Regions from separate parts of the Pacificispira sp. genome, predicted to be linked through region 4. Evidence: predicted binding sites of a transcription regulator. Region 4 holds the regulator's gene; each other region holds the start of a gene.

Region 1 (5,364 bases), on a different contig from region 4:
GAAATGAACCATGCCCAGCGGGTTCGATGTGTCCGCAATGGCGCGCATGATCGGCAGCGAGATCAGATGGTCGCCGCCCGCCGTCAGCGGCAGAATGCCTTTCGCATGAATCTTTCGGAAATGCCCTTCGACCCGTTCCAGCGTGTCTTCCAATTGGATCGGATTGACCGGGCTGTCCCCCAGATCGGCGCAGTTCGCCAGGTCGAAAGGCATGATGCCGGTGACGTGATGGCAATTGCGCATCATGGTCGACATGTCGCGCATCTGACGCGGCCCGTGCCGGGCGCCCGCCCGATTCGTCGTCCCGCCATCCCAGGGGACGCCCGTGATGCCGATATCGACCGCATCCGCTTTCTCCGGCGCCAGATGGGGCAGCCGCATGAAGGTCGGTATACCGGCAAAGCGCGGCAGAACGGTTCCGGATACGGGTTTGAAATCGATCTCGTCGGACATGCGGGACACTCCTGGCAAACCGGGCTTGGCCCGGAAGCTTGGCGCAGGAGTCGGAGGGCCGCAAGCGGCCCCCGGCATTCCCCTGTCAGGGTACTGACATTCCCTTCGCCACCGCCGCGCGCTGCCCCAGTTCCGAGAACCAGCGCCAGACATTGGGCAGGGATTTCAGATCAATCTGATGCCATTCCCAGCGCGCGACCCACGGATAGATCGCGATATCGGCGACGCTATAGGCATCGCCCGCGATGAACGGGACTTCGCCCAGGCGCTTATCCAGGACACCGTAGAGCCGGTGCGCTTCCGTGCGATAGCGCTGTTCGGCATAGTCGGACTTGCCCGGATTGAAATGCAGGAAATGATTGGCCTGCCCGAACATCGGTCCGACGCCGCCCATCTGGAACATCAGCCATTCATTGACCTTGGTGCGCCGACGAAAATCGGACGGCCAGAGTTCACTGCCCGTCTTTTCGGCCAGATAGGTGAGAATCGCCCCAGTCTCGAATACCGAGATCGGCTCACCGCCCGGCCCATCCGGATCGACGATGGCCGGGATCTTGTTGTTCGGACTGATCTTCAGGAAATCCGGCGCGAATTGTTCGTCCTTGCCGATATTGACCGGATGAACGGAGTAAGGCAGCCCCAGCTCCTCGAGCATGATCGAGACCTTACGGCCGTTCGGCGTGCCCCAGGTATAGAGTTCGATTGTCATCGTACGCCCCTGCCCCTCACGAATTTCATTGCCGGTAAGGAGAGAGTAAGCGCGGCCGTCGCAAACGCCAAATATGGCGCAAAGGATTAGTGGTCGCTCTCTTCCAGGAATTGCTTGCCGAGGCCCGTGTCGTAGGCCTGACCCTCCGGCGTCAGGGCGATGTCGTGCAGTTGGGGACTGCGGACCAGGCCCTTGCGCGCCAATGCGACCCAGACAGCGGGATTGGAGAAGCCGCTGGCGTCCCGCGCCGACACCACAAAGGGGCCGACATGGACATGATCGCCATGGGCATGCGGTATCCGGGCCAGCCGGATGTCCCCAGTCGCCGGATCGGCAATGCCGCCATCGGGTTGGCGCGCGATGACCTGTGCCAGCGCAAGGGTCCGCGCCTGCAGTTTGTTCAGCTTCAATGGGTTGGGTTTCTGCATAACGATTTCCCTTACAGAACTCCGCGCATGGCCGCAACAGCGCAATAGACCTTCGGTAAACCCTTTCACAAATCTGAAACCGGTTTTGCACGCTGCTGCAATGCGAGGCGGGTAATCAGTAACCACACGACGGGTAGTTGGCCGCCGTGATGGGGGAACCTCCGCAAAGCCAAGCAAGGTCGACCGTACCGGATCGGCTGATTTTCGCATATCCGGTCACGAGGATATAATGCTCGAAATTCAATCACTTACAAAACAGTTCGGCACGGTCAAAGCAGTCAATTCGGTCAATCTGCAGATCGAAGAAGGCGCGATGGTCGGCATTATCGGGCGATCCGGCGCCGGGAAATCCACGGTGCTGCGCCTGATCAACCGTCTCGCGACGCCCAGCCAGGGCAAAATCCTGTTCAACGGCAAGGAAGTCAGCAACCTGTCCGGCAAGCCCCTGCGCGACTGGCAGGCCAATTGCGCCATGATTTTCCAGCAGTTCAATCTGGTGCCACGGCTGGACGTTTTGACCAACGTCATGTTGGGCCGCCTGAACCATGTCGGGACCCTGCGCAGCGTCTTCAAACTGTTCAGCGACAGAGAGCGCCTGGAAGCGCTGCTGGCGCTCGAGCGCCTGGGCATCGAGCAGACCGCTCTGCAACAGGCCGGGACGCTGTCCGGCGGCCAGCAGCAGCGCGTCGCCATTGCCCGCGCCCTGGTCCAGAAGCCGAAACTGATCCTAGCGGACGAGCCCATCGCGTCGCTGGATCCATTGAACGCGAAACTGGTCATGGATGCGCTGAAGCGGATCAACGAGGAGGACGGCATCACCGTCGTCTGCAACCTGCACACGCTCGACACCGCGCGGACCTATTGCGAGCGCATCGTCGGGATGAGCCAGGGAAAGATCGTTTTCGACGGTGGCCCGGACGACCTGACCACCGATCAAGCGCGCGAAATCTACGGTGCCGGCGAAGAGTTCAATGAGGCCGCCACCTCCACCTCGATCCGGTCCGAGGCGGACAAAAAGTCACCTGCTGCCGATGACGACGAGCCGGCGGCGGCGGGGAATGTCGTCAATCTCTGAGCATCAGCCGGAGAGATGACGGGCTCGTGTAAGCGGGGCGGCGGGGGGTCCTCCGCCCATTCGATCACATGTCAGAATTGGAAGGGTAGACCATGAAACTCAACACGATCGCGGCCGCAGTCACGACTGCCGCCGTCATGACCCTGGCCGGCGGTGCCGGTGCCCAGGAAATCTCCGAACTCCGCATCGGGATCCTGGGCGGCGAGAACGCCAATGACCGCCTGAAAGCCTATTCCTGCCTGGAAGAAAAAGTCGAAGACCTGCTGGGCGTCGAAGCCTCCGTCTTCGCCCCGGCCGACTATTCGGGCGTCATCGAAGGCCTGCTGGGCGGCAACCTGGACCTGGCCTGGCTGGGCGCGTCGGGCTACGCCGCTGTCTACCTGTCGAACCCGGACGCGGTTGAGCCGATCCTGGTCAAGGTCAACACCGATGGGTCCTACGGCTATTTTTCGATCGGCTTCGCGCGTATCGACAGCGGTATCTCCAACCTGGATGACATGAAGGGCAAGGTCTTTGCGTTCGGCGATCCGAACTCGACGTCCGGCTACCTGATCCCGTCCATCGAAATCCCGACCAAAGGCTATTCGATGAAGCCGGGCGAGTACTTCGGCGATGTCAAATTCGCCGGCGGTCACGAACAGACCATCGTTGGTGTCTTCAACGGTGACTTCGATGCCGGTGTGACCTGGGCCGACGGCTTGGGTGCCTGGGAAGAAGGCTTCAACTCCGGCGCGCTGCGCAAGGCGACCGATGCCGGCCTGGTCGACATGACCGAAATCCGCGAAATCTGGCGTTCGGACGTCATTCCGGAAGGCCCGTTCGTCGTCCGCAAGGATCTGCCGGAAGACGTGAAGGTCAAACTGACCGGCCTGTTGGCCAGCCTGCCGTCGATGGATCCGGATTGCGCCTATGGCGTCCTGGCCGGCGACGCGAAGGGCCTCGCCCCGATCACGCACAAAGCCTACGTTTCGGTTATCGAAGCCCGCAAAGCGAAGATCGATAACTAAGCATTTGCAGAATGCGCGCGGCGTCGCCGGACCACCCGGCGGCGCCGCCGCTCTTTAGTTAGTCGGTTTTCTTTGACGGATATGCGGCGATGAGCGATCAGGCCCTCAGCATCGGTGAGCTTCAAACCCACTTCTCGGAGATGGAGCACAAGCGGCGCCTCTACACGGCGCTGTTTCTCGGCGCCTCTCTTGTCGTCTTTTTCGGCGGCTTCTATATCGCCGATGACCTCAATTCCGGCGGGTTCTGGCAAGGCCTGGCCAAATTCTTCGATTATCCCTTTGAAATTGTCGTCGAGTCCATTGAGGCGGATCGCTGGGCCGGTTTGCTGGTCGATTATTTCCCAGCCCTGATCGAAACCGTCAACATGGCCGGGGTATCGACCTTGGTCGGCGCGTTGCTGGCCATGATCCTGGCGTTCTGTTCGTCGCGCAATTTGGGAATCTTCGCCCCGTTGGTGCCCATCGCGCGCCGAGCGATGGATATCACCCGCGCCTTTCCCGAACTGATCCTGGCCCTGTTTCTGATCTTCCTGTTGGGCGCGTCTCCCATCCCCGCGATGATCGCCGTCACGTTCCACACGGCCGGCGCACTGGGGAAACTCTTCTCGGAAGTGAATGAGAATATCGATTCCAAACCGCTGGAGGGGCTGCAGGCAACCGGCGCGACCTGGCTGCAACGCATGCGCTTCGGGGTCTTGCCGCAGGTCCTGCCCAACTATTGCAGCTATGCGCTGCTGCGCTTCGAAATCAACATCCGCGCATCGGCCATTCTGGGCTTCGTCGGCGCGGGCGGTATCGGGCAAGAGTTCAAAACCGCGATCTCCTGGGGCGCAGGCGCGGATATATCGGCGCTGTTCACGCTGCTTTTCATCACCATCGTTGTGATCGACCAGATCTCCAGCCGCATTCGACGAAACCTCGTCGGCGGCACGTTCCAAATGGCCTAAGAGGGCACGCCTCATGTCGATCAGCACTGCCGATACCACCCGCCTGTCCGCCGCATTCGGTGACGTCCTGAAAGTGTCGCGACGCGCCTCCCTGTTGCCGCTCGGCATGCTGGCGGTCGCCCTGCTCTATCTGGTCTATACTTGGTTCGCCTTCGACATGGGCAAGGTGTTCGGGGCCGCGGAAGCGGAGCGCAGCGTGATCCTGTCGCGCGACAGCTTCCACTACAAATATCAGTTGGAACACTCTCAGCGCCGGGACAACTTCTCGATCACCGTGGAAGGCAATCGCGAGACCGAGATCGCCGGGACAGAGAACGTCCCCGCCTGGGTCACACGCCAGAACAACGAGACCCGCGTCGATCTGGGCGACGGCCATGTCGCGCATTTCGGCAATGGCTTCATGGACTACACCGCCCCGGACGGATCGGTGTACCAGGTAAGAACGACCGATGAGGGCGTCACCGTAAATGGGTACCGGTCAATCCTGGTGGATGATCGCTATTACCGGTTCCTGCCGATCGGGGCCGACCCGGCCGCGGGCCTCCTCAACCTGGAAGAGCTTGCGGAACTGGGCATCATTCCCCAGGGCGCGTCCTTCGCGACGACCAAGTTCGAATACGCTCCGGATTTCTATAAGCGCCTGCGCGTCACGCGGTCCCAGGTCCTGGTGGAGCGATATTTCTTCGGCTGGGAATTCTTCTGGTTCGGCCCGAAATCGCCGCTCGCAGGCATGGGGCTGGGGGAA
Region 2 (5,364 bases), on a different contig from region 4:
GGGTGGTTCGGCAGGCCAGCGTTACCGTCGACCCCGCCGGGGATGCCTGACTGGCATTCAGAAGAAGGTTCAGCAATGCCTGGCGTAATGGACCCGCAGGCAAATCGATCTTCCCTTCAGCAAGATCGCCTGTCTCGATCTCCAGATTCTGGCCCTTTCGCTCCATTTCGGGTCTGAGAAGCAATTTCAGATCCTGAAAATCCTGAACGGAAAGCGGCCGTGTCGCCCGTTCGGCCCGATAGGTCGCCAGTGTCGCTGATACTACTTCCTTGATCCCCTGCAATCCGCGCTGGACCAGATCGAGCGACCGGTTCCGGACATCGCTGTCGGCGCCATGCTTCCTCAGCGTGTTGACTGCATTCATCAGCCCACCAAGTGGATTGTTGATCTCGTGCGCCATACCGGACGCCAGTCGACCGAGACTGGCCAACTTTTCCTCCTCCGACAATTGGCGGGCCAGCAATGTGCGGTCCCGTTCCGCCTCCACGAGTGCGTTATAGGCGTGATACAGGCGCCTCGCCTCATGGTCGGATGTCGCCAGTTCCTGTTGCGAGATAAGTCGCGCCTGCCCGGACGCCGCCGCGGTCATGTGGCTTTCCAGTATTTGCATCGGCTTCACCATCTGCCGGACGGTCGCGAACCCGATGAGCGCAATCAATCCGGTCAGCAATCCGTTCGTCACCAGAAGCGTCAGCAGCACCCTCTGCCGTTCCGCCAATAGAGACGAGACGTCGAAGATGACGAAAACCGCACCGATATTCTGTCCCTGATAATCGATCCGACGCTTGGCATAACCGCGCCGCTCGGCAGTCGCGATCGCAACCCCCTCGCCGGGAAAGAGCGATGTGAAGGACTGGGGCAACTCTCCCAAGGTCGGGCGTGCTTCAGGCCGGTCGGACGCCAAGGTCAAACCTTCCTCGGATGCAACGACCGTTTCCAGTGGCACGATTTCACCGTCGGTCGGACGCACTCTGACGATGGCGTCGTAGATTTCCCAACTGTCTTGCCGCAGGACTGATGGCGAAATCGAGGCGATGATTCCATCCAGATAGGAGGAGGCCAACCCGCTGAGCCGGTCTTCCTGAATCTGGTGAAGGCGCGACAGCACACGTTCGGAGATTGCCGCCGAAACCGCGATCATCAGAATCGCCACGGTGATCGGCACCCGCAATGTCAGGGGAAGTCGCCGGAAGCGGGTCAGCATACCCTTCACAGCACCCCCTTCAAGGCCTCGACCTTTTCGGCAATGGACCGGTATATCTCGTCCTCAGGGAGGCTGAACCCTGTCAGTCGCAGCATGCGCAAAACGTCCCGCCCCTCTTCGCTTTCCGACATGGCAAGAAATGCCTGTGAAAGCGATTGCATTTTCTCAGTTTGGGCGACCCGTCTATTGGCGGCGACAGGGGGGAAGCCCAGCCATTCAGATCGCCTTAGAATACGCGTCCGATTGACGAGTTCAGGTTCGATCTCGCGCATCACCTCCCAGACATACCCATCGACACTGCCGGATTGTGCCAGACGCGATGCGACGGCTCGGATCACATTGCGATGGCCGTAGGTAAACATGGCATCTCGAAAGAACCGGTTCGGCGACAGATCGAGTTCGTGCAACAGGGCCTGAGTTACCAGATAGCCGGAGTTGGAATCAGGGTCGGAATAGGCGTGAATATCCCCGCCCAGTTCTTCGATCGATTCCACCGCACGGTCCGACCCGACGATAAGATAGGAGCGATAGTATGGGCTCCCGTTCCAATCCGGAACGGCCACTAGATCCAGGGCATCCCGGAACTTGACGAACGGGTAGCCGCAAATCCAGGCGGCATCGAGTTCCCCGGTAACCAGTAGCGATGTGACTTCCTGGTAGGTTCTTCGGGTAACAAGTTCGACATCATGGCCGGTTGCCTTTGCGAGGTAGTGCCGTAGCCCGCCAAGCAGTTCCAAGTCATTGGTAAGAAAGACGGGGGTCAGCCCGAAACGGATCGTGCCGGCCTTCTTCCCGGAAGCGACCACAGCCCCTGTTCCGCCGACAGTCATACCGAACGACACACAGAGTGCCGCGAGCAATTGCCGTCGGCCCAATCGATACCGGTCGCCAACGCTGGACACGCGTTGTCCCCGCATGGTTCCTCCCCAGGGCGCATTTTCATTGTTTTGCGGATACTATGCCCTAACCGGACAATCTCAAAACACTGTCATTGCCGCCAGCACCGATACCGTCCGGACGGGACCGTCGCGTTCGAAGGCACTTCAACAAGGCTAAGCGCCGGTTATCGCACGGGCCTTCACCCTGATCTGCCCTAATATTTATGGACGCAGTGCTCTTAGTATTGAAGCGAAGGATTGTCCTTCGGATCTGACGGTATTGAGCGAAGAGCTGCGTTCGTTCCTTTGAGGAGTCGGACGCCAGATCCTGAAGCTCAGCCGGTCGGTGTTCGGATTTGCATGGATTGAAAGGATTGCGCCGGACGAATTGAGAGGTCAGGGCCAGCGGCGCACGGCAGGAACGAAGGTCCGCGCAAGGGAAAAAGAATGTTTGAAAGTCGAAATTGAACGAACTTTAAAGCCCGAACGGCACCACCACTAAGTGGTTGAAAAGTTTGGTGGCCCCGGCAGGACTCGAACCTGCAACCATCCGCTTAGAAGGCGGGTGCTCTATCCGGTTGAGCTACGGGGCCGGACGCCGCGGCGGGATGTCTAGTCGCGGCCCCGCGGTCGGTCAACGCTCAATGGGTCCAGGGGCGCTTACGCCCATTCGCGAAATTATCGGCATAGGCCTTCGGTTTGATCTGACGGTCCTTAGGCTTTTCGACCGTATAGGCATACCCGTGCTTCTCGGCGTAGGAGATCGCTTCTTCAGCCGTATCGAAGCTGAGCTGTACCTGCTTGCGCGTGTCGGCCGATCCGACCCAGCCCATCAGCGCATCCGGCCGCCCGGCGTCGGTCGGCTCGAATTCCAGGATCCAATCCCGGGTCTTGCCGCGGCCGGATTGCATGGCGGTTTTTGTGGGCTTGAAGATCCTGACTTCCACTGTCCCCTCCCTGGGCGAGGCAAATTCCGTAACGAACGGGTCTTACCACGCTTCGGCGGGATTATTCCAGCCTGCAAGCACAGTTCAGATTCACCCTCATAACCGGCGTGACGTCTTCGAGGGTCATCACATGGCCCCCCGTCTCGGACCATTTTGTCATTCTCGACAACGCAACTGGATCGAAGGGGTACGGATGATTAAACATTCAAAAGGTGCCGTTTCGCCCCCATGGCACAAGCACGGTCTGTCCAAATAGTTGATACGATTCAGAAATTGAAATGCCGCGTCCTGATCGTCGATGACAACGCGCCAGTGAAAATGCTGTTTCGCGAGTTGCTGCTGAAGGAAGGCGTTGCGTCAATTTCGGAGGCGGAGAATGGCGTTGAAGGCCTCCCCCATCTGGAGGCACGGCCGGCAAAAGGCGCCGATACCTGGGATCTGTAAAAGATTGGCCGACAGTGACCGATTCCGGGTCCTCCCGGTTTCCTTTATTTTGTAGGGCTGCAGAGTCCCAGAGCGGCGGTGGCCCAACGGGCGGGTTTGTATCGACCCGCCCCTATAACTCTCCCCAGCAGCCTCTATGAACAGAGGGGCGTTACCGCACCGGCATTTGCCCTGGTGCATGCATTCTGCACAGGTCCGTTCGATCCCCTGCCCGCTTGCGGCGAAATCAATCGCCTTCCACATTGACATGAATATTGATTCATGTTTCATAATTTGCCTAGAACATACAAACAGGGAGGACTATCCAGATGAAGAGAACGTTTATGGTAGGCTTGGCCGCTTCGTTAAGCGCCATGCTGGCGACGACCGCACTCGCCGAAATCCGAATTGCACATGTCTATGGCAAGACCGGGGCCCTGGAAGCCTATGCCGCACAGTCACACCAGGGTTTGATGCTGGGGCTTGAATACGCAACAGGCGGCACGATGGAAATCAACGGCGAGCCGATCGTCGTCATCGAAAAGGACACCCAGGTGAAACCGGACCTCGGCAAGGCAATGCTGGCGGAGGCCTTCGGTGACGATGACGCTCATATTGCCGTCGGGCCTGTGTCCTCCGGCGTCGCACTGGCGATGCTGCCGGTCGCTGAAGAATACGAGCGCATCCTGATTGTGGAGCCGGCCGTGGCCGACTCGATCACCGGCGAAAACTGGAACCGTTTCATCTTCCGGACCGGGCGCAACTCGTCACAGGACGCCATCGCGAATGCCGTGGCGCTGGGCGGCGAAGGGGTGACCGTTGCCACACTGGCGCAGGATTACGCGTTCGGCCGGGACGGTGTCGCCGCCTTCAAGGAAGCCCTCGAAGCAACTGGGGCGACACTGGCGCATGAGGAATATGTACCGACAGACACGACTGATTTCACCGCCGCGGCCGAACGCATCTTTCAGGCCATGGCCGACATCGAGGGGGAAAAGAAACTCTTCATCATCTGGGCCGGTGGCGGCAATCCGATGGGCAAGCTCAATGCCATGGATCCGTCCCGTTTCGGCATCGAAATCGCGTCCGGCGGCAACATTCTGGCGGCCCTGACGGCCTACAAGGAACTGCCCGGCATGGAAGGCGCCACCTATTACTACTACGAGATCCCCAAGAACCCGGTGAATGACTGGCTTGTGGAGCAGCATCTCGATCGGTTCGGCACGCCCCCGGACTTCTTCACCGCGGGCGGAATGGCGGCTGGAATTGCCGTCGTGGAAGCGATCCGCAAAGCAGGCGGCGCAGAAGATACCGAAGCGCTGATTGCGGCCATGGAAGGCATGGAGTGGGAAACGCCGAAGGGCACCATGCGGTTCCGCAAGGACGACCACCAGGCCATGCAGACCATGTACCACTTCCGGACCGAAATTCAGGACGGAAAGGACTATGGTGTTCCGGTTCTGGTGCGTGAAATCGGTATGGACGAAATGGACATTCCGATCCGCAACTGATCCGCACGGGCGGGCACCGGATCGGCGCCCGCCCCTGCTCCGCCCTTGCCGCTGTCACAGCCCTTCCCGCCGAAAGTGTGACTTCATGACCCGGACACTCCTGGAAACCGACGGCCTTACCGTGCGCTTTGGTGGTCACGTCGCCGTCGATGCGGTGACCTGTTCCTTTCGCGCCGGCGAACTGACCGCGATCGTGGGGCCGAACGGGGCCGGCAAGACGACATATTTCAATCTGATTTCCGGACAGATCCCGGCGTCGGCCGGGACGGTAAAACTCATAGGATCCGACATCACCCGGGACGGTGTATCGGAGAGATGCCACAAGGGACTTGGCCGCGCCTTTCAACTGACCAACCTGTTCCCCAACCTGACCGTGCTGGAAAACGTCCGCCTCGTGATCC
Region 3 (5,364 bases), on a different contig from region 4:
CCGTCGAGGCGCGGAAATTATACTCCCAGCGATACATGCTAACGTCGAAGAAGTTCGGAAGGACCTGCGGCAGGACGCCATGGGTGATGACCTGGACGCGGGTCGCGCCAGTGGCGGCGGCCGCCTCGATCGGGGCCGGATGGGCATGTTCGATCGCCTCGGCAAAGAACTTGCCGACCATACCGACCGAATGCAGCCCCAGCGCCAGAACGCCGGGCAGCATGCCGAAGCCGACCGCCGCGACGAAGACGATACCCATGATCAGTTCGGGGATCGAGCGCAGCGCGTTCAAGACTGACCGTGCCACGTGATAGGTCGCCTGATTGGGCGACGTGTTCCGCGCGGCCAGAAATGCCAATGGCACCGAGAAGAAGACCGCCAGTGCCGTTCCCGCAACCGACATCGCCACGGTATCGAGCATCGGCCCGACCCAGTTCCGCCAGCGGGAAAAATCGGGCGGTATCATTTCGCCGGTCATGGTCAGGATGGCCGGGATACCGTCCGCCATTCGCCCGCCGTCGAACAATCCCGTCACGTAGCCGCAGACCAGGATCGCCAGCGCGACCGGCACAAGGCGGAAAATGGCACCACGACGACTGCGGCGTTCGGTCGCCAGAATGTCCCCGATCCCGGATTGCGAGGCGGCCAACCCGCGTGTTCGTTCCGTCATGTACTTACCCTCGCCCACATTGAAAATCGACGAGGCACGGCGTCGTCCTTGATCGACGCCGTGCCCCGGTCAGGTCACTCGCCCTGCACGTTCTGGCGGATCGCCCGAATGATGTCGTAGTCGCTGTCCCGGATCGCCGCGAAACCGTCCGCCTTAAACGGTTTCAGGACACTGTCGCCGTCCGGCGTGCCCTTCTTCAGGCTCAGGAAGGCGTCGACGATCGCGGTCTTGAGTTCCGGCGCCATGTCCGAACGCATGACCCAGGGATATTGCGGGATCGAGTCCGAGTATCCGAGCACGACAATCTTGTCGCCGTCGATCGTGCCTTTCTGGATAAGGCGCTCGAAGATCGGTCGGCTCAGCCCGCCCACTTCCGCATTGCCCAGTTCGACATTGCGCGCGACGGCGTCATGGGCGCCCGTGAAATTCTCGGAATAGTCCTCGGACGGCATGATGCCGGCCTTCATCAACGTGTACTTCGGAGCGAAGTGACTGGAGGTCGACGCCTGATCGCCGAACGCGACATTGATGCCGCTGCCCTTGATCTGGTCCAGAGCCGTAAGGCCGGTATCCTTGCCGGCGATCAGAACCGATTGATAGGTCGTCGATCCGTCCTTGAGGCGCGCCGCGAAGGGCTCGATATCCAAATCGCCGCCCGCCATTCGGTCTTTGGCAATCGTGTAGGATGCCGGGCCGAAATAGGCGATGTCGATCCGGCCGAACCGCGTCGCCTCGATCATCGACGAATAGTCGGTCGTCACGACCAATTCGATTTCCTTGCCCAGAGCGGTCGCGAGATAGTCCTGCAAGGGCTTGTTGTCCTGAATGACCGTGGCCGCGTTTTCGTCAGGCAGGAGGGCGATCCGGAGCGTGTCCGGGTTGTAGTCCTGCGCCATGGCGGAAGTCGATACGAGGCCGGCCGTCAGAGCAGCGGCCACAGAAGTTAGAAAGCGTTTCATGCGTCATCTCCATTGTCGGATTGGAACTAGTCGGCAATTTCCGAAACCGGTCCGTAAATTCGGTCCAGAACGCCCTTGGTCAGGGCCGCGGGCGGCCCGTCGAACACCACCCGTCCTTCCGCCAGACCGATAATGCGGTCCGCGAATGTGCGGGCGTATTCAAGCTGATGCAGGCTGATGACGGCGGGAATCCGGTCCTGGCGGCAGATATCGCGCAGCAACCCAAGGACCCGGCGTGATGCCGCCGGATCCAGCGACGCAACCGGCTCGTCGGCCAGGACGATCCGCGGTCGCTGCGCGATGGCCCGCGCGATCCCGACGCGTTGCTGCTGCCCGCCCGAGAGGGCGTCACACCGGGTCAGCGCCTTTTCGAGCAAACCGACCCGATCCAGGCATTCCAGCGCCCAGCGCTTTTCGCCTTCGGGCATCGGCAGCATGGTGCGCCATGTCCCGTAATGACCCAACCGTCCGATCAGAATGTTCTGCAATGCCGTCAGCCGGCCGATCAATTGATGCTGTTGAAAGATCATCCCGGTTCCGCGGCGATGCGCGCGCAGGGTTTGGGCATTGCCCAACGTGCCTAGCCCCCGAACCGACACGGTGCCCCGGCTCGGAACGACCAGATGGTTCAGCGACCGCAGCAGCGTCGATTTCCCGGCCCCGGACGGACCCAGCAGAACGGTTACGGCGTCGTCGAATAGATCGAGGGACAGCGGCTTCAACGCCACTGTTCCGTTGCCGTAAACGACTTCGATCTCGGAAACGGAGATAAAGGGCTTCTGTGCCGCGTTCGACGGCACCGCCTCTCCGGATGCCGGCTCACCGGTGCCCTGCAAATCGGACAATTCCCTTTCGACAACAGACACGGTTCCCCCTTTCCGAGACCAATCGCGATCGCCGCGGCCAGCGGACGGTGGACCGCCGCAACCAGCTTGATTTCAAACAGGCTTACCAAACATTGTCTTTTGTAATGTTTGTGCCATTTAATTCGTGATAAACAATAATTAGAACCTTTGTCAGTTTTGTGACTCTTTGCGCAAACAAATCTAACGGATTGGAAAATGCCCATGCTTCGGCCCGCCTCAACGCCGCGCATCGTCTTGGCCCACAAAGTCCATTCGAGCGTCCGTGAGAAACTCTCCCGTGCCGGTGAAATCGTCGAAAACGTCGGTTCGGATCCCTGGTCCCGCGATGAATTGGCGGCACGATGCCGCGATGCGGATGCCCTGATGGCGTTCATGACGGAATGGATCGACGATGCCTTCCTGGCCGACTGTCCGAGGTTGCGCCTGATCGCCGGTGCCTTGAAGGGCTACAACAATTTCGACATGGACGCGTGCACCCGGCGTGGCGTCGCGGTCACCAACGTGCCGGATTTGCTGACCGCGCCGACCGCGGAATTGACGATCGGCCTGATGATCTCCGTCGCCCGACATATGCGTCCGGCGGAAGTCTATGTCCGGCAGGGGGGATTCAAAGGATGGCGCCCACTGTTTTATGGTGGCTCCATAAACGGATCGACCGTGGCGATCCTTGGTGCCGGTGCCGTCGGCCAGTCGGTCTTGAAGATGTTGAACGGCTTCGACTGCGAGCGCCTCTATGTCGACAAGAGGCCGCTATCGGCGGACATCGAAAGACAAGTGCAGGCGACCCGGACGGACATGGCGGAGGCGCTGCGGCGAGCGGATTTCGTTGTTCTCGGCCTGCATTTGACGCCGGCGACATTGCGGCTGGTCGACGATACCTTCCTGTCCGGAATGAAACGTGGCGCCTACCTGATCAATCCCGCGCGCGGATCGCTTGTGGACGAAGCCGCCGTCGCCAGAGCCCTGACCGGCGGGCAATTGGGCGGTTATGCGGCGGACACTTTCGAGATGGAAGATTGGACCCGTCCCGACCGACCGCGCCACATTCACCCTGACCTGCTGAACAGCGACAGAACCGTCCTGACACCGCATATCGGCTCCGCCGTCTCGCAAGTGCGCGAACAGATCGAAATGTCGGCGGCGGACAGTATTCTGTCGATGCTTGCGGGTGCCCCTCCGGAAACATTGGTGAACCCCGCTTCCCTCCGTCACCGTGCCGAGGCGGTCGGATGCTGAACCTGTCGCAAGTCGAAGCCTTCGTCGCAGTTGCCGAAGCCGGTGCGTTCGGCGCCGCGGCGTCCCGCCTGGGCCTGGCCCAACCGACCGTGTCCCAGCAGATCGGAAAGCTGGAGGAGACGCTCGGAGTGACGCTGTTCAAACGCGGCCGCAACAATTCGCCGCTGACACAGCACGGGTTTCGGCTTCTGCCGCATGCCCGTGCATTGCTCGATTCGGCAAAGGCATTCTCAAAAGCCGCGCGGGAAAACTGCTTGCGCATCGGCTGCAGCGGAAACGTCGCGTCCTACATCATCGCCGAGGACCTCAAACGCTTTCTGGATACCGAGGAGCCGCCGGCCGCCTGGACCATCGAAGCGGGCCAGAACCCCGAGCTCGGCCCAAAGGTTGCCAGAGGAATCCTCGATATCGCCGTGATGGAATGGGCGCCCGCCGATCCGGGATTGCAGGTCCGACCCTGGCGGACGGAAGCACTGACCCTCATCGCGGCGGGTGGTTCCTCGCTTGCCAAGGCAGGCCGGATCCCTCCCGAAGAACTGGGTACCCTGGATCTGATCGGCGGCGAGGCGCATAGCGGTACCGGCACCGCCCTTCGCCAGGCATTGGGGCGCCACGCGGACAATTTGCGCGTGACCTGCAATCTGGGCAGCACCGAGGCGGTTAAGGATGCCGTCGCCGCCGGTCTCGGCGCCTCGATCGTCATGGAAAGGGCCGTTCGAAGCGACCTCAATTCCGGGCGACTGGCCGCGATTCAGATCGATGGTATCCGGATCGAGAAACCGCTGTATCTGGCGATCCCGGAGGAGGCGACGTCCAGCACCGCGGCCCGATTTGCCGATTACCTTATGGCGACGACCGTGCCGGCCGATACCGGGACATCGACACCGATATAGGAAACTCACTCCGCCGCGGCAGCGACGATCTCGCCCTCGATCAGGGTCCGGCACAAGCCATGCAACCGCTGCTTCAGGACATGATCGTTGGTGAAACTCAGGATCCCCTGCGAGAAGATATAGGAGAACAGAAGCATCGCGCGGGCCTCGGCCTCCTCATCGCTATAGCCGCATTCCCGAAACAGGCCGGCGGTATAGTCGAGACGCCGCTGATCGACGGATTCGACGACCTCCGCGACGCGCGGATCCCGCCGGGCCCAACTGCGCATCGCCAGTTCCAGCGCCCCGCCCCGCCCAGGCCGGCGCGAATTCACGACGATGTCCAGCATATAGCGGATGCGATCCGCGGCGCTGCCGCCCGATGCCTCGGCGCGGGAGATGACCAATTGGACATGCCACCGGTCCAGCACCGCGCCCAGCAACTCGGCCCGGTCTTTGAAATGCCAATAGAAGCTGCCCTTCGTGACGCCCAGATGTTTGGCCAGGGCTTCGACATTCAGGGACCGAGACCCGCTGTCCGACAGGGTACGATATGCGGCCTGAACCCAATCCTCCCGGGTCAGCCGCGCGCTGGTCGCACCATCCCCTTGTGACTTACGTCCCACGACCCCTCCTCCCACTTTTCGTATTTTTATTGCGCCGCAGCATGGATCAGGATCATTTTTTTCCATACGCAGGCGTATTGACGACGCATTCTGCCTTCGGTACAAACCATACGCAAGCGTATGGAACTGGTTGGT
Region 4 (5,364 bases):
TCGACTTTTCTGCGCTGCTTGAACCGAATGAACGACGTGGTCGATATCTGCCGCGTTACCGGCGACATCACGATGGACGGCGAAAACATCTACGACCGTTCCGTCGATGTGGTCTATCTGCGCGCGCGGGTCGGGATGGTTTTCCAGAAACCGAACCCCTTCCCGAAGTCGATCTATGAGAACATCGCCTATGGTCCGCGTATCCACGGCCTGACCCGCAACAAGGCGGAACTGGACGAGATCGTCGAGACCTCGCTGCAGAAGGCCGGCCTGTGGAAAGAGGTCAAGGACCGGCTCGATTCGCCCGGTACCGGCCTGTCCGGCGGCCAACAGCAGCGCCTGTGTATCGCGCGCGCCATCGCGGTCGCGCCGGAAGTGATCCTGATGGACGAGCCGTGTTCTGCCCTAGATCCGATCGCCACGGCGAAGATCGAGGACCTGATCCACGAGTTGCGCGAAAATTACACGATCGCAATCGTGACCCACTCGATGCAGCAGGCGGCGCGTGTCTCGCAGAAGACGGCCTTCTTCCACCTGGGCAATCTGGTGGAGTACGGCGAGACCGAGCAGATCTTCACCAATCCGAAGGACGAACGCACCCAGGGCTATATCACCGGCCGTTTCGGCTGATATCGCACGAATCCTGTATACTGGGCGGGCCTGCCGATGACGGCGGCCCGACAGGATTCTCACAGAAAGTACGAAAATCATGGCAGACGTATCCCACGGCCACATCGTTGCCGCCTATGACGCGGAATTCAAAAAGCTGACCAAGCTGATCTCCCGAATGGGCGGTTTGGCGGAAAGTCAGCTTACCAATGCCCTGACCGCGATCGAAAAACGCGACAACGCGCTGGCGAAAACCGTCAAGGACGGCGACAAGGAAATCGACGCGCTGGAGCGCGAGATCGAGAGCCTCGTCGTTCGCATGCTGGCCCTGCGCCAGCCGGTCGCCAACGATCTGCGCTATATCGTGGCCACGCTGCGCACCTCGTCGGATATCGAACGGATCGGGGATTACGCCAAGAATATCGCCAAGCGCGCCCTGGCGTTGAACCAATTGCCCGCCGAACCGCTGCTGCGCGGCGTGGTGCGGATCGGCCGCCCGGTTCAGGCCATGCTGAAGGACGTCATGGACGCCCATCTGCAGGGCGACACCGGCAAGGCGATCGAGGTCTGGGAAGCCGACGAGGATGTCGACGCGCTTTATACCAGCCTGTTCCGCGAATTGCTGACCTACATGATGGAAGATCCGCGGCATATCACGCCCTGCACGCATCTTCTTTTCATCGCCAAGAACCTGGAACGGATCGGCGATCACGCGACCAATATCGCGGAAACCATCCATTTCCAGGTCGAAGGCGTGGCCCTGGGCGAACGGCGCCCGAAGGCCGATGCGTCGAACTATGCGACGCTTCAGCCGGAAGACGAAGACGGTGACGACGATGATGACGACCTTAGAGAAGACAAGGACGAGAGCGATGCCTGATGCCATCCGGGATCACGGAGGGGTCAAACCGATGAGCGGCATGAAACCCAAGATCCTGATCGTCGAAGACGAAACTGCGGTCGTTACGTTGCTGCGCTACAATCTCGAACATCAGGGTTTCGAGGTCGACGCCGTGTCCGACGGCGAGGAAGCCCTGGTCGCGATCGAGGAAAACCCGCCGGATCTGGTCCTGCTGGACTGGATGCTGCCGCAATTGTCGGGGATCGAGGTCTGCCGCCAGTTGCGCCGCCGCCCGGCAACGAAGCAATTGCCGATCATCCTGCTGACCGCGCGCGGCGAAGAGGCGGATACGGTTCGCGGCCTCGATTCCGGCGCCGACGATTACGTCACGAAGCCGTTCTCGCCCGCCGAACTGACCGCCCGCGTCCACGCGCTGCTGCGCCGGTCGCGTCCGGCCCTGTCGGACGAGGCGCTGAGCGTTGCCGATCTGCAGATGGATCTGGCCGCCCACCGCGTCCACCGCGCCGGCCGCGAGATCAAGCTGGGCCCGACGGAATACCGCCTGCTGCGCCATTTCATGGAGCATCCGGGCCGGGTCTTCAGCCGGGAACAATTGTTGGACGCCGTCTGGGGCCGCGACGTTTATGTCGAGCTGCGCACCGTCGACGTGCATATCCGCCGCCTGCGCAAGGCCCTGAACGAAGGCGGCGAGGCCGACGTGATCCGCACCGTCCGCTCCGCCGGCTACGCCCTGGAGCCGCAGAGCTGAGCGTTCAATACCGGCGGCCCCTGACCGGCCGCCGGGGCGCTTGACGCTCCTATCTCCCTCGACGCCGCATATTGGCTATAATTCCCACGGTCCCTGCGGCACTCTGCGGCACGGCTGGACAGGCGGCGCCTGTCCGGTGACACTGTGCACCCGCGCCCCGACATCCGCGTAGACAGAGGACCGACCATGCCCGATACCGCGTTGAAAACCGTCACTTTCCAGCTCGACGGCCGCGACGTGACCGCCTATGGCGACGAAAGCATCTGGCAGGTTGCCCAGCGTGCGGGCGTCGAGATCCCGCATCTGTGCTGGCAGCCGGAACCGGGCTATCGCGCCGACGGCAATTGCCGTGCCTGCATGGTGGAGATCGAGGGCGAGCGCACCCTGGCGGCGTCCTGCATCCGCAAGCCCAGCGAAGGCATGGTGGTCAAATCCGCCTCGGCGCGGGCCAAGGCGTCGCGGGACATGGTCTTCGAACTGCTGCTGGCGGACCAGCCGGAACGCGAAGAGGCCCATGAGACCGACAGCAAGTTCTGGACCTGGATCGACCGGATGGATGTCGAAACGTCGCGCTTCCCGCGCCGTGCCACCCCCGCGACGGATGCCAGCCACCCGGCGATGCGGGTCAATCTGGACGCCTGCATCCACTGCAATCTGTGTGTCCGCGCCTGCCGCGAAGTGCAGGTCAACGATGTCATCGGCATGGCCTATCGCGGTCATGGCGCCAAGATCGTCTTCGATTTCGACGACCCGATGGGCGAGAGCACCTGCGTCGCCTGCGGCGAATGCGTCCAGGCCTGCCCGACCGGCGCGCTGATGCCGGCAACCAAGGTCGACGACAATCAGGTCTATCTGGGCAAGGCCGACAAGGTCGTCGACAGCGTCTGTCCGTTCTGCGGCGTCGGCTGTCAGACCGAAATCCATGTGAAGGACAACAAGATTGTCGAGGTCCGGGGCAAGAACGGCCCGGCCAACGAACAGCGGCTCTGTGTGAAGGGCCGGTTCGGCATGGATTACGCGAACCATCCGGCCCGCCTGACCAAGCCGCTGATCCGCAAGGAGGGCGTCGGCAAGGCCTGGGACATGGAAATCGACCCGGCCAACCCGTTGACCCATTTCCGCGAGGCGAGCTGGGAGGAGGCGCTGGAGGTCGCGATCAACGGCCTGAAGAAGATCCGGGACGAGAAGGGCGGCAAGGCCCTGGCCGGGTTCGGTTCCGCCAAGGGTTCGAACGAGGAAGCCTATCTGTTCCAGAAGCTGGTCCGCACCGGTTTCGGCACCAACAATGTCGATCACTGTACCCGCCTGTGCCATGCCTCGTCGGTCGCGGCGCTGATGGAAGGCGTGAATTCCGGGGCCGTCACCGCGCCCTTCACGGCGGCCAAGGACGCCGACTGCATGATCGTCATCGGCGCGCGCCCGGCCCAGAATCACCCGGTGGCGGCGACATTCCTGAAACAGGCGGCGAAGCGCGGCGCGAAACTGATCATCATGGATCCGCGCGGCCAGAACCTGGCGCGCTATGCCTGGAAGCATCTGCAGTTCACGCCGGGCCGGGACGTCCCGCTGTTGAACGCGATGATCCACACGATCATCGAGGAAGGCCTGGTCGACGAGCAATTCGTCCAGGCCCGCGTCGACAATTACGAGGCGGTGAAGGAAAACGCGAAACGCTTTTCGCCGGAGGAAATGGCCCCGGTCTGCGGCATCGACGCCGAAACGATCCGCGAGGTCGCCCGCACCTATGCCCGGTCCGAAAAGTCGATCATCTTCTGGGGCATGGGCGTGTCGCAGCACGTGCACGGCACCGACAATTCGCGCTGTCTGATCACGCTGGCGGCGATCACCGGCCAGGTCGGCCGCCCCGGTACCGGCCTGCATCCGCTGCGCGGCCAGAACAATGTCCAGGGCGCGTCCGATGCCGGCCTGATCCCGATGGTCTTCCCGGATTACAAGTCCGTCGAAGCGGAGGAAATCCGCACGATGTACGAGAATTTCTGGGGCACCAAGCTGGACCCGAACCGGGGCCTGACGGTGGTCGAGATCGTCCATGCCATTCTGGAGGACGAGATCACCGGCATGTATATCATGGGCGAAAACCCGGCCATGTCGGACCCGGATGCGAAACATGCCCGCGAGGCGCTGGCCAAGCTGGAGCATCTGGTCGTCCAGGATATCTTCCTGACCGAGACCTGCTATCACGCCGATGTGGTTTTCCCGGCCTCCGCCAAGGCCGAGAAATGGGGCACGTTCACCAATACGAACCGCCAGGTGCAGCTTGCCCGCCCGGCCCTGACCCCGCCCGGCGAGGCGCGCCAGGATTGGGAATTGATCCAGCAGATCGCGCGCGGCCTGGGCCTCGACTGGAATTACCAGCACCCGAAGGACGTCTTCGCCGAAATGGGCGAAATCATGCAATCGCTGAACGGCATTACCTGGGAGCGTTTGGAGACCCAGAACGCCGTCACCTACCCTTGCGACGACGAGACCCATCCGGGCCACGAGATCATCTTCGCCGAACGCTTCCCGACCGCATCGGGCCGGGTGAAGGTCGTGCCGACCGATCTGGTCCCGCCGGCGGAATTGCCGGATGACGACTATCCGATGGTCCTGACCACCGGGCGGCTGCTGGAACATTGGCATACCGGCGCCATGACCCGGCGCGCGACGGTCCTGGATACGCTGGAGCCGGAGGCGGTCGCCCATCTGCATCCGCGCTGGCTGGCGCGCAACGGCGTGAAACCCGGCGATTATGTCGAGGTCTACACCCGCCGCGGCGCCGTGAAGGTCAAGGCACGGGCCGACCGGGACGTGACCGAGGATATGGTCTTCATCCCCTTCTGCTTCGCCGAGGGCCCGGCCAACATGCTGACCAACCCGCAACTCGACCCGTTCGGGAAAATCCCCGAATTCAAGTTCTGCGCGGCCAAGGTCACCCGGATCGAGCAACAGGTGGAAGCGGCGGAATAGGCGTTACTCGCCGCCGCCTCCGTCAGCGCCGCCATCGCCCCAACTCCATCCACCCGATTCGCTGCCGTCGTCGCCCGCACGGATGAGCAGAGCAACCTGGACGACCGTGGCACAAAGCAGGGCGAGGCCACTGACAAGGCCCAGAAAAAGAGAAACCAGAAGCAACTGCGGGCCG

The links. Region 4 encodes PhoB, which activates phosphate uptake and scavenging genes when phosphate is short. Its sites were predicted from a motif close to TNTCATAAAACTGTCA; they were not measured.
Region 1: the regulator PhoB is predicted to act here: its motif matches at 1,654-1,669, upstream of phnC (phosphonate ABC transporter ATP-binding protein).
Region 2: the regulator PhoB is predicted to act here: its motif matches at 2,180-2,195, upstream of ACO06O_RS09295 (PhnD/SsuA/transferrin family substrate-binding protein).
Region 3: the regulator PhoB is predicted to act here: its motif matches at 2,644-2,659, upstream of phnC (phosphonate ABC transporter ATP-binding protein).

What each region holds. Positions count from the first base shown of each region.
Region 1 covers NZ_CBDDHE010000003.1:682,385-687,748, reverse strand. The annotation lists gene speB (agmatinase) at 1-453, opposite strand, end outside; gene ACO06O_RS06910 (glutathione S-transferase family protein) at 539-1,162, opposite strand; gene ACO06O_RS06905 (hypothetical protein) at 1,249-1,590, opposite strand; gene phnC (phosphonate ABC transporter ATP-binding protein) at 1,820-2,665, shown strand; gene phnD (phosphonate ABC transporter substrate-binding protein) at 2,758-3,672, shown strand; gene phnE (phosphonate ABC transporter, permease protein PhnE) at 3,762-4,619, shown strand; gene phnE (phosphonate ABC transporter, permease protein PhnE) at 4,633-5,364, shown strand, end outside.
Region 2 covers NZ_CBDDHE010000004.1:201,246-206,609, reverse strand. The annotation lists gene ACO06O_RS09300 (sensor histidine kinase) at 1-1,204, opposite strand, end outside; gene ACO06O_RS09295 (PhnD/SsuA/transferrin family substrate-binding protein) at 1,210-2,121, opposite strand; tRNA gene ACO06O_RS09290 (tRNA-Arg) at 2,599-2,675, opposite strand; gene ACO06O_RS09285 (ETC complex I subunit) at 2,724-3,029, opposite strand; gene ACO06O_RS09280 (response regulator transcription factor) at 3,303-3,473, shown strand; gene ACO06O_RS09275 (substrate-binding domain-containing protein) at 3,782-4,963, shown strand; gene ACO06O_RS09270 (ABC transporter ATP-binding protein) at 5,049-5,364, shown strand, end outside.
Region 3 covers NZ_CBDDHE010000002.1:760,469-765,832, forward strand. The annotation lists gene phnE (phosphonate ABC transporter, permease protein PhnE) at 1-670, opposite strand, end outside; gene phnD (phosphate/phosphite/phosphonate ABC transporter substrate-binding protein) at 745-1,629, opposite strand; gene phnC (phosphonate ABC transporter ATP-binding protein) at 1,656-2,495, opposite strand; gene ACO06O_RS03580 (phosphonate dehydrogenase) at 2,691-3,731, shown strand; gene ACO06O_RS03585 (LysR substrate-binding domain-containing protein) at 3,725-4,624, shown strand; gene ACO06O_RS03590 (TetR/AcrR family transcriptional regulator) at 4,630-5,229, opposite strand.
Region 4 covers NZ_CBDDHE010000011.1:26,050-31,413, forward strand. The annotation lists gene pstB (phosphate ABC transporter ATP-binding protein PstB) at 1-630, shown strand, start outside; gene phoU (phosphate signaling complex protein PhoU) at 710-1,489, shown strand; gene phoB (phosphate regulon transcriptional regulator PhoB) at 1,482-2,219, shown strand; gene fdhF (formate dehydrogenase subunit alpha) at 2,406-5,189, shown strand; gene ACO06O_RS21265 (hypothetical protein) at 5,193-5,364, opposite strand, start outside.